Regions from separate parts of the Bradyrhizobium sp. FW305-F6 genome, predicted to be linked through region 2. Evidence: riboswitches for the same ligand, from Rfam matches in the RefSeq annotation. Region 2 holds a riboswitch; the other holds the start of a gene.
The links. Region 2 has a riboswitch for cobalamin ahead of AC3WLX_RS06190 (DUF1636 domain-containing protein). Riboswitches for the same ligand answer to the same signal wherever they lie in the genome.
Positions count from the first base shown of each region.

Region 1: another riboswitch for cobalamin. It lies ahead of AC3WLX_RS29540 (TonB-dependent receptor); the one in region 2 lies ahead of AC3WLX_RS06190 (DUF1636 domain-containing protein).

Region 1 is NZ_JBYSYD010000005.1:311,604-316,891, reverse strand. It holds gene AC3WLX_RS29550 (amidohydrolase family protein) at 1-17, opposite strand, end outside; gene AC3WLX_RS29545 (alpha/beta hydrolase family protein) at 183-1,391, opposite strand; cobalamin riboswitch at 1,693-1,888, shown strand; gene AC3WLX_RS29540 (TonB-dependent receptor) at 1,993-4,269, shown strand; partial or broken gene AC3WLX_RS29535 (PepSY domain-containing protein) at 4,272-5,288, shown strand, end outside.
Region 2 is NZ_JBYSYD010000001.1:1,278,022-1,283,309, forward strand. It holds gene cobN (cobaltochelatase subunit CobN) at 1-423, opposite strand, end outside; gene cobW (cobalamin biosynthesis protein CobW) at 423-1,457, opposite strand; gene AC3WLX_RS06190 (DUF1636 domain-containing protein) at 1,454-1,828, opposite strand; cobalamin riboswitch at 1,922-2,144, opposite strand; gene cobO (cob(I)yrinic acid a,c-diamide adenosyltransferase) at 2,185-2,820, shown strand; gene AC3WLX_RS06200 (cobyric acid synthase) at 2,828-4,276, shown strand; gene cobD (threonine-phosphate decarboxylase CobD) at 4,318-5,288, opposite strand, start outside.

The DNA.
Region 1 (5,288 bases), on a different contig from region 2:
ATCACCAAGCCGCTCATTTAGTCACTCCGAAAAGCTATTGCAAAAAGCCTCCAAAGGCCCGGCAGCAGCTCCGGAGGCCGAGACCGGCCGCTTGGCGCCCAGTCCCGGCGCGCATGATGCAGATTTTCAGGAAGCCGACCACCTCTGTCGATGCCGATGCATCATGCGTATTCGCGCGCGCGTCACAGCCCGTCGAACCAGGATTTCCATTTCGGCACCGCCGTGGCGAAGGTGCCGCGATGGCTGGTGCTGCCGGTCGAGACCGCCTCCACCGCCTGGTTGCCACTGCCGATTGCACGCTGATAGGTCATGGCGAGCTGACCCAGCCCGACGCTGATGGCTTCGTCGCTTTCACCGTAATAGTTGCGGACCGGGCTCTTGACGATCCAGCGATACGCCTGGGTCTGCGCGACCAGGCGCCCGTAGGCTGATGCGGCGAAGAACTGCGGATCGAAATAGTCTGCGCGGATCAGCTTGTGCAGGTCGGTGGGGACGTCGGCCGGATTGAAGGGTTCGCGCATATAAGCCTTGCGCGCCACGTCGTAATAAGCATCCGCGATCAGCGAGCGCGCGAGCCCCGGCACGCCGTAGTAATTCTCGAAGGAGAACGCCGTCAGGATGAACAGCGAATTCACCCAGCTCGCATCGTTCTTGCGCGGGAAACTGAGAAAGCCGTTGAGCGCGACGAACGCGTCGACCGGCGCGCTCGCGGTTGCGGCGGCGTCGACCTTGACGCCCGATTGCTCGAGCTTTTCGAGCATGGCCATGGTCACGAAACCGCCTTGCGACCAGCCGGCGAGGAACAGCTTGGTCGTGGTGAGCTTGAGGTGATCGAGCACGGCGCGGCTCGCCGTCAGCATGTCATAGGTCGCCTGCTGATGGCTCGCCTTCACCATGTAGCCTTCCGGCTCGGCCGACGTGCCGAGCCCGAAATAGTCGGCGCCGATCACGATATAGCCCTGGCCGGCGAACTGGGCGATCATCAACTGCGTTTCCGGCGATTGCTGCGGAAAGGACGGAACCTCCTGCTTTCCGTAGACCGTGCCGTGCTGGTACGACACCAGCGGCAACGAGGTGCCGCTGTCCTCGGGGATCGCCAGCAATCCGGACGCGATTGTCGGCTTGTTGCCGCGCTCGGGTATGACGGACGAATAGGTCACGCGATAGAGCCGAACGGCATTGCGCGCCGGGCTATAGGCTGTCGTGATCCCGGCGAAGGCGGGCGTATCGACCTTCAGAATCTTGTTGAGCTGATCGGCATCCCAGCGCGCAACGCGCTGATATGCGATACTGGCTGATAGTTTGACGACTTCGCCCTCCTGCGCCTGGGCGGAAACCCCCACGAGGAGTTGAAGGAGAAGCAGGAGAGAAAAACGCCAAGCCGATTTCATGCAAGCGACCCGTGGAACGAGACGGTAACAGGCCTACAGAGGTTAGGTTGAAATTGTGTTGCCTTGGGCGTCACGCAATTCGAAAACCAGCCCGTCCGTGCGGTATTGTCGAACTCGGTCGCGACACGCATCCGCGATCTCGCGACCTCGCTGCCCGAGTCTTGCTGGTCTCCAGGTAAGGCCGCGCGCCGGACTGGGTGACAGGAAATTGGTGTATCGCCTGCCGATCGATGCGTCGCCGATGACGGTGGGACGCGCTGATCTGTGTCGGGTCAGCCAGTTGACAGCCCTTTGCAAATAAAACTAGGGTGACTGCGACGGTTCTCCTTCGGGGGATCAATAGGGAATACGGTGCGGGGATTTCCCCAATGCCGTGGCTGCCCCCGCAACTGTAAGCGGTGAGCCTTCGCCAAACGCCACTGGGCCTGCGGGCTTGGGAAGGCGGCGACAGGCAACGACCCGCGAGCCAGGAGACCTGCCGTCAGTCGTGGTCACACGCGAGCACATTGGGCGGGGTGTCCTGGTGAGTGTTGAGCTGTCTTCTTGAGGCAGCGGCCAAACTGCGTTCGCGGTGACGTGCCACGTTATCGCGAGTCGATAGATGATCTCCCGCATAGTTTTCGCGCCACGACATCGCCGCGCGTTGCTCCGTTCAGTTGCATTCTCCTGCCTCATATTGTCGACGGACGGCTGGGCACAGTCGGAAAGGCCGGCCCAGACGCTCGATCCTGTCGTAGTGCAGCCGCCAGCGGCGCCGCCGAATGCTCGCAGCACCCGGCGTAGCGATGCAACGCGCCCCTCGCGCTCTCGTCATCAGCAGCGAAGCGTAGCTTCGGACACGCGTGCTCCGACGGCCGACCGGACGGGTCCCGCGTTCGCCGCACCCACGCTCAATCTCACCGGCGCGAGCACCGCCGGCAGCCGGCTCGGGCTGACGCGGCTGCAGACGCCGGCCAGCGTGGAGGTGATCTCTGCCGAAACCATCGCCGAACGCGGCCAGGAGGACATCTTGGACGCGGTGACGCAAAACGCCGTCGGCTTCACCGCGAGCCCGGCACCGGGCAACGGCGGGGTCTCGTTCAATACCCGCGGCTTCACGGGCCTTGGGTCCGTCATGACGCTCTATGACGGCACCCAGCTTTACATCGGCGCCGGCACGGTCACCTTTCCGTTCGACACATGGTCGACCGAGCGCATCGAGGTGCTGCGCGGCCCTGCATCGGTGATGTATGGCGCGGGTGCGGTCGGCGGCGCCATCAACATCGTGTCGAAACTGCCGTCCTGGATCCCTCGCAACCAGGCCGAAATCTCGCTGGACAGCAACATGAGACGGCGAATTGCGGTCGACAGTGGCGGTCCGATCAGCAAGGACGTCGCCTATCGCATCACCGCTACCGGCAACATGTCGGATGGATGGGTCGATCGTGACAACACCTCGAACGTCGCGCTTCATGCCGTGGTCCAGGTCAAACAGAACGAAGACGTCACTTGGACACTGTCCACAGACTACGGCGACCGCAACCCGTCGCGCTACTTCGGCACGCCGCTGATCAACGGCAGGCTCGAAGAGTCGCTACGCTTCAAGAACTACAATGTCAGCGACAGCCACATCCGCTACCAGGACAGCTGGAACCAGGTGAAGACCGATTGGCAGGTCGCCGATGGAATCTCGATCCACAACACGCTGTACTACTTGAACTCCAAGCGGCACTGGAAGGACGTCGAAAGCTACGCCTACAATCCCGCTACCGGCCTCATCAACCGAACCAGCTATATCGAGATCTTTCACGATCAGCAGCAGGTCGGCAACCGCATGGACGCGAAATTCCGCGGGCATGTCCTTGGGATGGCCAACGAGTTCCTGGCGGGCTTCGACGTCAACAGCATCGATTTCACCCACACCAACAATTCACCTTATGGCGGCTCGTCGTCCGTCAACCCCTACAGCTTCGATCCAGGCGTCTTCAACAGCCCGAACCCCACCATTCCCGGTTACGGCAGCGTGACCAATCAATACGCTTTGTTCGCCGAGAACCGGCTCTCGGTCACCGAGCAGCTATCCATCATCGCTGGCGTTCGACAGGATGAACCGACGATCACGCGCACCGACTATGTCACGCCCGCGAACAGTTTCGAAAAATCGTTCTCCTCGACGACATGGCGCGCCGGCGCGGTCTATACACCCGTCAAGGACCTCGCTTTCTATGGCCAGTATGCCACGGCGGTCGATCCGGTCGGAGGCCTGATCTCACTGTCGTCCGCCAACAAGAATTTCGACCTTGCCACCGGCAGACAGATCGAGATCGGCGTGAAGCAATCGTTCTGGGGCGGCCGCGGCGAATGGACCTTGGCCGGCTATGAGATCGTGAAGAACAACCTGCTGGCCCGCGATCCCAACATTCCCTCGCTGACGGTCCAGGTCGGCCAGCAATCATCGCGCGGCGTCGAAGCTTCAGTTGGTTTTCTGCTCGACTATGGCTGGCGGATCGATGCCAACACCGCGTTCCTGCGCGCGAGGTATGACGACTTCGTGCAGTCGGTCGGCGGCGTCGCGGTGAATTTTGCCGGCAATGTCCCGGTCAATGTCCCGCAGACCGTCTCCAACATCTGGGCGACCTGGGCCTTTGCGCCGAACTGGTCGGTCAATGCCGGCGTGCAGATCGTCGGCAAGACCTACGCGGACAATGCCAACACGATGACGCGCCCAGCCTACAACATCGTCAACGCCGGTGTGCAGTGGAAGCCCGATCTCAACACCACCGTGTCGTTCCGCGTGTACAATCTGTTCGATGAGGTCTACACCACGTCGGGCGGCACGACCCAGTGGCTGCTCGGCATGCCGCGCACGGCGCGAGTCGCAGTCAACGTGAAGTTCTGACCGTGTCGCGCGTGAAACGCACACTCCGGCGGTGGCTGTATATCGGCCACCGCTGGGTCGGAATCGTCACCTGCCTGTTCTTCGCCATGTGGTTCATCTCCGGCGTGGTGATGATGTACGTCGCGTTTCCAGGCCTTTCCGAAAAGGAGAAGCTGGCAGCGCTCCCTGACATTCAGTGGGCGAGAGTGACGCTGTCGCCGGACGACGCAATGAAGGCGGCGGGAGCGACGCAGTATCCACGCGACCTGCGGTTGTCCATGCTGGCGGACGAACCCGTGTATCGGATCACCGGCTGGGACGGCAGGCGGCAGGCGATCTCCGCCGCCGACGGCCGCGTCATCACGGGTGTTTCCGAACAGCAGGCGCTCGCGGTTGCGCAGCATCATCCCGCGAGCAGATCGCCGCACCTCGAAGAAATGGTCGACCGCGACCAATGGAGCGTAACGGCGCGTTACGATCCGCTGCGCCCGCTCTACCTCATCGGGCTCGGCGACGATGCCGGCACCAGGCTCTATGTGTCCTCGCGCTCCGGCGAGATCGTACTCGACACCAACCGCACCGAGCGTGTGTGGAACTGGCTCGGCTCGATCCCGCACTGGATTTACCCGACCGTCTTGCGCAAGGATGGCCCGTTGTGGCGGCTCGTCGTACTCTGGATCTCCGGCATCTGCCTCATCGTCGGTGTCACCGGAATCTGGATCGGCATCCTTCGCGTACGGCTGAAGCGGCGCTATGCGAGCGGCAGGATCACGCCCTATCGTGGCTGGATGGCGTGGCACCACGTCACGGGCCTGATCGCAGGCATCTTCGTGCTGACCTGGATGTTCTCCGGCTGGCTTTCGCTCAATCCCGGCGACTATTTCACGGGTCGCAACACGGGCCGCGAGGTGCTGCAACGCTATGCCGGTCATGATGCGCCGACGATTGCGACGAAGTCACCTACGCCGCAACTCTCCGTGGTCGAAGCGCGCTTCGTCTGGCTCGATGGCAGCCCGATGATGATCGCCGCATCGCGTGAC
Region 2 (5,288 bases):
GAGCACCTTGAGCCGCCGCAGCGTCGAGACCGGCAGGGTCGAGAAGGCATCCAGCCGCGTGTCGTCGCGGCCGTCCGCCGGCAGCACGGCGAGCACGATGTTGCGCTCTTGCGCGAGTTGCTGGAGCGCGGCAAGCCCGTACGGCCAATAGGATTCCCCGCCGATCAGGCGCACCAATATGCCGCGCGCCTGCGACAGCGTGCGCTCGACATAGGTGTCGACCGACAGCGGATGCCGGAGCTCGGCAAGATTGGCGAGCCGCAGCGACGGCAGGCTGTTCCGGCCACGCCGCCAGCCGGCGGCGAACGCGGCAAGGTCGGAATCCGAATACGAGAGCACCACGAGATCGGCCGGGTCCTGGCCGATGTCTCTTGGCGTCGCGGTCTCCTCAAGACCACGGCTCTCGCGGAAAACGACGTGCATCAGATACCGAGTCCTGACCTGATCGCGGCCTCATCAATATCGCCATGCTCGCCGATCACGACGAGCTTCGACTGCCTGACACCTGCGCCCCAGGGCCTGTCGAACTGGTGGCGCACGCGCTCGCCGACGGCCTGTAGCAGCAGGCGCATCGGCTTGCCGGCGACAGCGATGTAGCCCTTGACGCGCAGCACGTTCTGCTCGCGCGCCAGCTTCTGGACCGATGCGACCAGCGCGTCGATGTCGGCGACCTCCGGAAGCTCGATCACGACGGAGGCGAAATCGTCGTGCTCGTGCTCCTCCTCGCCGTCGTGATGCGAGGGGCGCGCGGCGAGATCGTACTCGGCGGCGGCGCCGAGGCCGAGAATGACGCGCGCATCGATCGCACCATCGGTGACAGGCAGCATCGGCACCCGGCGCGGCATCTCGGCGGTGATCGCAGCCCTGGCGGCTTCGATTCCCGCCGCGCCGGCAAGATCCGCCTTCGTCAGCAGCACGATGTCGGCGCAGGCGATCTGGTCCTCGAACACCTCCGACAGCGGCGTCTCGTGATCGAGATTCTCGTCCGCCGCGCGCTGCGCTTCCACCGCAGCCGGATCCGGCGCGAAGCGGCCGGCGGCGACGGCTTCAGCGTCGGCCAGCGCAATTACGCCGTCCACCGTGATGCGCGAGCGGATCTCCGGCCAGTCGAACGCCTTCAGCAGCGGCTTCGGCAGCGCCAAGCCCGAGGTTTCGATCAGGATGTGATCGGGCCGCACCGGGCGCGCCAAGAGTTGCTCCATGGTCGGAATGAAATCGTCGGCGACGGTGCAGCAGATGCAGCCATTGGCGAGTTCGACGATGTTCTCCTCCGGGCAGTTGGCGTCCGCGCAGGATTTCAGGATCTCGCCGTCGACGCCTTCGCTGCCGAACTCGTTGACGAGCACCGCGAGCTTCTTGCCACCGGGATTGGCGAGCAGATGCTGGATCAGCGTGGTCTTGCCGGAACCGAGGAAGCCGGTGACGACCGTGACCGGAACTTTTGCGAGCGAGTTCATTCGGCAGCCTCCGGCACGACGGCAATGGGGGGAATGCGGGCAAGCGACTGCTTGCGGAAGATCTCCGGGCGGCTGCGCCAGGGCACGAGGCCATCAGGCGCGGCGGCATAAGCCGCAGCGCCCGCGACCACATCGCGCGCATTCGTCTCCGACAGGCGGCCATAGACATAGGACCAGCGGCCCGGCGCGCTGAGCGCGACCGAGCAGCCTTGGCTGCACGCCGACAGGCACTCGACGGGAACCACGTTGACGCCGTCGGGCACACCGGCCTCGAGGATCGCGCCATGCAGGCGCTTGCCGGGCGTCGTTTCGCCCTCGCCGAGCGTCGCGCCGGCGCGGCAGGTGATGCAGACGTGAAGTGTGACGGTCATTCGCCTCTTCCATAAACAGCGGGAGGCGATGAGGCACACGGACCATTCCGCAGAAGGTCCGTTTCCCCGTCGCGGAACACCCCGTCCGCCGGTTCAAAATCGTCCGCGCTGGCAGGTCTCCCGGCTTGCGGAGCAGGGTTTTCGCCCTTCGATCCCCGCCTTCCCGATTCCCTTTGGGGACTCAGTGGCTTCGGGCATCTCTCCGGTCACGGTCGCGGGGGCGGCTGCATTTTGGAGCCAAATCCTGCCGATTCGGACCCTATCGCATTCCCTCTTCGCCTGTCATAGGACAGGAACCAACGTCAGGCCACCATTTGCCGGTGGCCGCCACTTGTCAAGCCGAAGGACCGGGATCGATGACGCCTGAACCGGACACTCAAACAGCCGACGAAAGTGACGCCCGCCACGCCGCCAAGATGGCGAAGAAGAAGGCCGCCCGCGACAAGATCATGGCGACCAAAAGCGGCGAAAAAGGCCTGATCATCGTCCACACCGGCGCGGGCAAGGGAAAATCCTCCTCCGCCTTCGGCATGATCGTTCGCTGCGTCGCGCATGGCTTCCCTTGCGCGGTCGTGCAGTTCATCAAGGGCGCCTGGGACACCGGCGAGCGGCGCCTCCTCACCGGCCATTTCGGCGATCTCTGCCAGTTCCACGCGATGGGCGAAGGCTTTACCTGGGAGACGCAGGATCGGGCCCGCGACATTGCGGCCGCGCGCGCCGGCTGGGAGAAAGCCAAGGAACTGATCCTCGACGAGCGGCTGCGGATGGTCGTGCTCGACGAGATCAACATCGCTCTGCGCTACGACTATCTCGACATCGCCGAGGTGGTCGAGTTCCTGACTACGCAGAAGCCGCCGATGACGCATGTCGTGCTCACCGGACGCAATGCCAAGGACGAGCTGATCGAGATCGCCGACCTCGTCACCGAGATGACGCTGGTCAAGCATCCCTTCCGCTCCGGCATCAAGGCGCAGGCCGGCGTCGAGTTCTGAGATCCCGATGGCACGTGCACTGATGATCCAGGGGGCCGGCTCGGACGTGGGCAAATCGCTCATCGTCGCCGGCCTTGCGCGCGCGTTCACGCGACGGGACTTGCGCGTGCTGCCGTTCAAGCCGCAGAACATGTCGAACAACGCGGCGGTGACCGTCGATGGCGGCGAGATCGGGCGCGCGCAGGCGCTGCAGGCGCTCGCTGCCGGCGTCGAGCCGCACACCGACATGAACCCGGTGCTGCTCAAGCCCGAGACCGATGTCGGCGCGCAAATCATCGTTCACGGCAAGCGCATCGCGACCGCGCGTGCACGCGACTATGCGGCGATGAAGCCGTCGCTGATGGGTGCGGTGCTGGAGAGTTTCGAGCGCCTGAAGGCGCGCGCCGATCTGGTGCTGGTCGAGGGCGCCGGCAGCCCGGCCGAGGTGAATTTGCGCAAGGCCGACATCGCCAATATGGGCTTTGCCCGCAAAGCCGACGTGCCGGTCGTGCTGATCGGCGACATCGACCGCGGCGGCGTCATCGCCCAATTGGTCGGCATCAAGACGGTGATCGACCCTGATGATGCCGCGATGGTCCAGGGCTTCGTCATCAACAAGTTCCGCGGCGACCCCACGCTGTTCGACGATGGCTACAGGCTGATCGAGCAGAAAACGTCGTGGCGCGGCTTCGGCGTGCTGCCCTGGTTTCCGCGCGCCGGCGAGCTGCCGGCCGAGGACGCGCTCGGCCTGCGCGATGCGCGCAAGCCGGGCCAATGCAAGATCGCGTGCCTGGCGCTGTCGCGGATCGCGAATTTCGACGATCTCGATCCGCTCAAGCTCGAGCCGGGCGTCGATCTCATCATGGTGCGTCCGGGCGAAGCGATCCCCGGCGATGTCAGGCTCGTCATCATCCCCGGCTCGAAATCCACCCGCGGCGACCTCGCCTTCCTGCGCGCGCAGGGCTGGGACATCGACCTGCTCGCGCACCAGCGCCGGGGTGGCCACGTGCTCGGCCTTTGCGGCGGCTATCAGATGCTCGGCCGCAGCGTCGCCGATCCCGATGGCATCGAGGGCCCTGCCGGCGATACGCCGGGCCTCGGGCTGCTGGATGTGGAAACGGTGATGAGCCCGCAGAAGACACTGACGCGCGTTGCCGCCGTGCATGCTGCCACCGAGCAGGCTATCGAAGCCTATGAAATCCATATCGGCCGCACCGACGGCCCCGATCGCGCGCGGCCATTTGCGAAGGTGAACGGGGAGCCGGAGGGCGCGGTCTCGGGCGATGGCCGCGTGCAGGGCAGCTATCTGCACGGCCTGTTCACGTCGGACGATTTCCGCAGGGCCTATCTCGCCAAGCTCGATATTCCCGCAGGCGACGAGCCCTATCACGCCAGGATCGAGAGCGCGCTCGATGCGCTGGCCGATCACATCGAGACGCATCTCGACGTCGAAGGCTTGCTCGCGCTAGCGCGCTAGCGTGGAATGGTTGGATACTGAACAGGTGGACGTGGGGCTCGTCACCTCTCCCGCTTGCGGGAGAGGTCGGCGCAAAGCGCCGGGTGAGGGCTTTCTCCGCTTGGGAATTGTCCCCTTGCGGAGAGACCCACTCCCGCAAGCGGGCGAGGGAGCGCACCACCGTCGGCGCAACCAGGCGCATGTTCATCAGGCGCCAAGACCTCAGCAAGCCGCGTCCATTCGGATTCGCTGCCGGGAAGCCCAAGCCGCAGCCATGTCGGCTGTTGCGTGAAGACGCGGGACCAGATGTGACTGCGCGCGAGCCTCTCCTGCGCAGCAAGCGCATCCGGCGTCTGGTAGAGCCGAAACAGTGACGCGCCGCCGACAAGCCGCCACCCCTGCGCTCGTGCCATCTCGTCGAGCCGGACACAGTCGCGCGCGAGCCGCGCCGACGTCGCCTCGGCCCAGGCCTCATCATGCAAGGCACGGCAGCCAATTTCGATCGCTGCGCCTGAGATGGGCCATGGACCTGACGCCGCCGCGAGCTTGTCGATGTCGGCGGCAGGACCGGTCGCGAAGCCAAGCCGCAGTCCGGCAAGGCCGAAGAACTTTCCGAACGAGCGCAGCACCAACAGTCCCGGCCGATTCGCCTCAGGCGCAAGCGACAAGGCTGGAACAGCATCCGCAAAGCTCTCGTCGACCACGAGCCGGCCGACGCGTGGCAGCAGCGCCAGCAGCTCCTTCGGCGAATTGCAGCGCCCGTCGGGATTGTTGGGATTGACGACAATGGCGAGGTCCGCGCCCGGCAGGGCCTCAAGCTCTGCGACCTCCTTGACATCCCAGCCAGCGGCCGACAGCACCCCCGCATATTCATTGTAGGTCGGCGCCAGGATCCGGGCCCGACCGGGCGGCGCGAGTTGCGGCAACAACTGAATGGCGGCCTGCGCACCGCCCATCGCAACGATTGGTGCGCTCGTCCGGTAGGCGTGCTGCGCGGCCTGATGCAGCGCCTCGATCTCGGCCCGTGACGGCA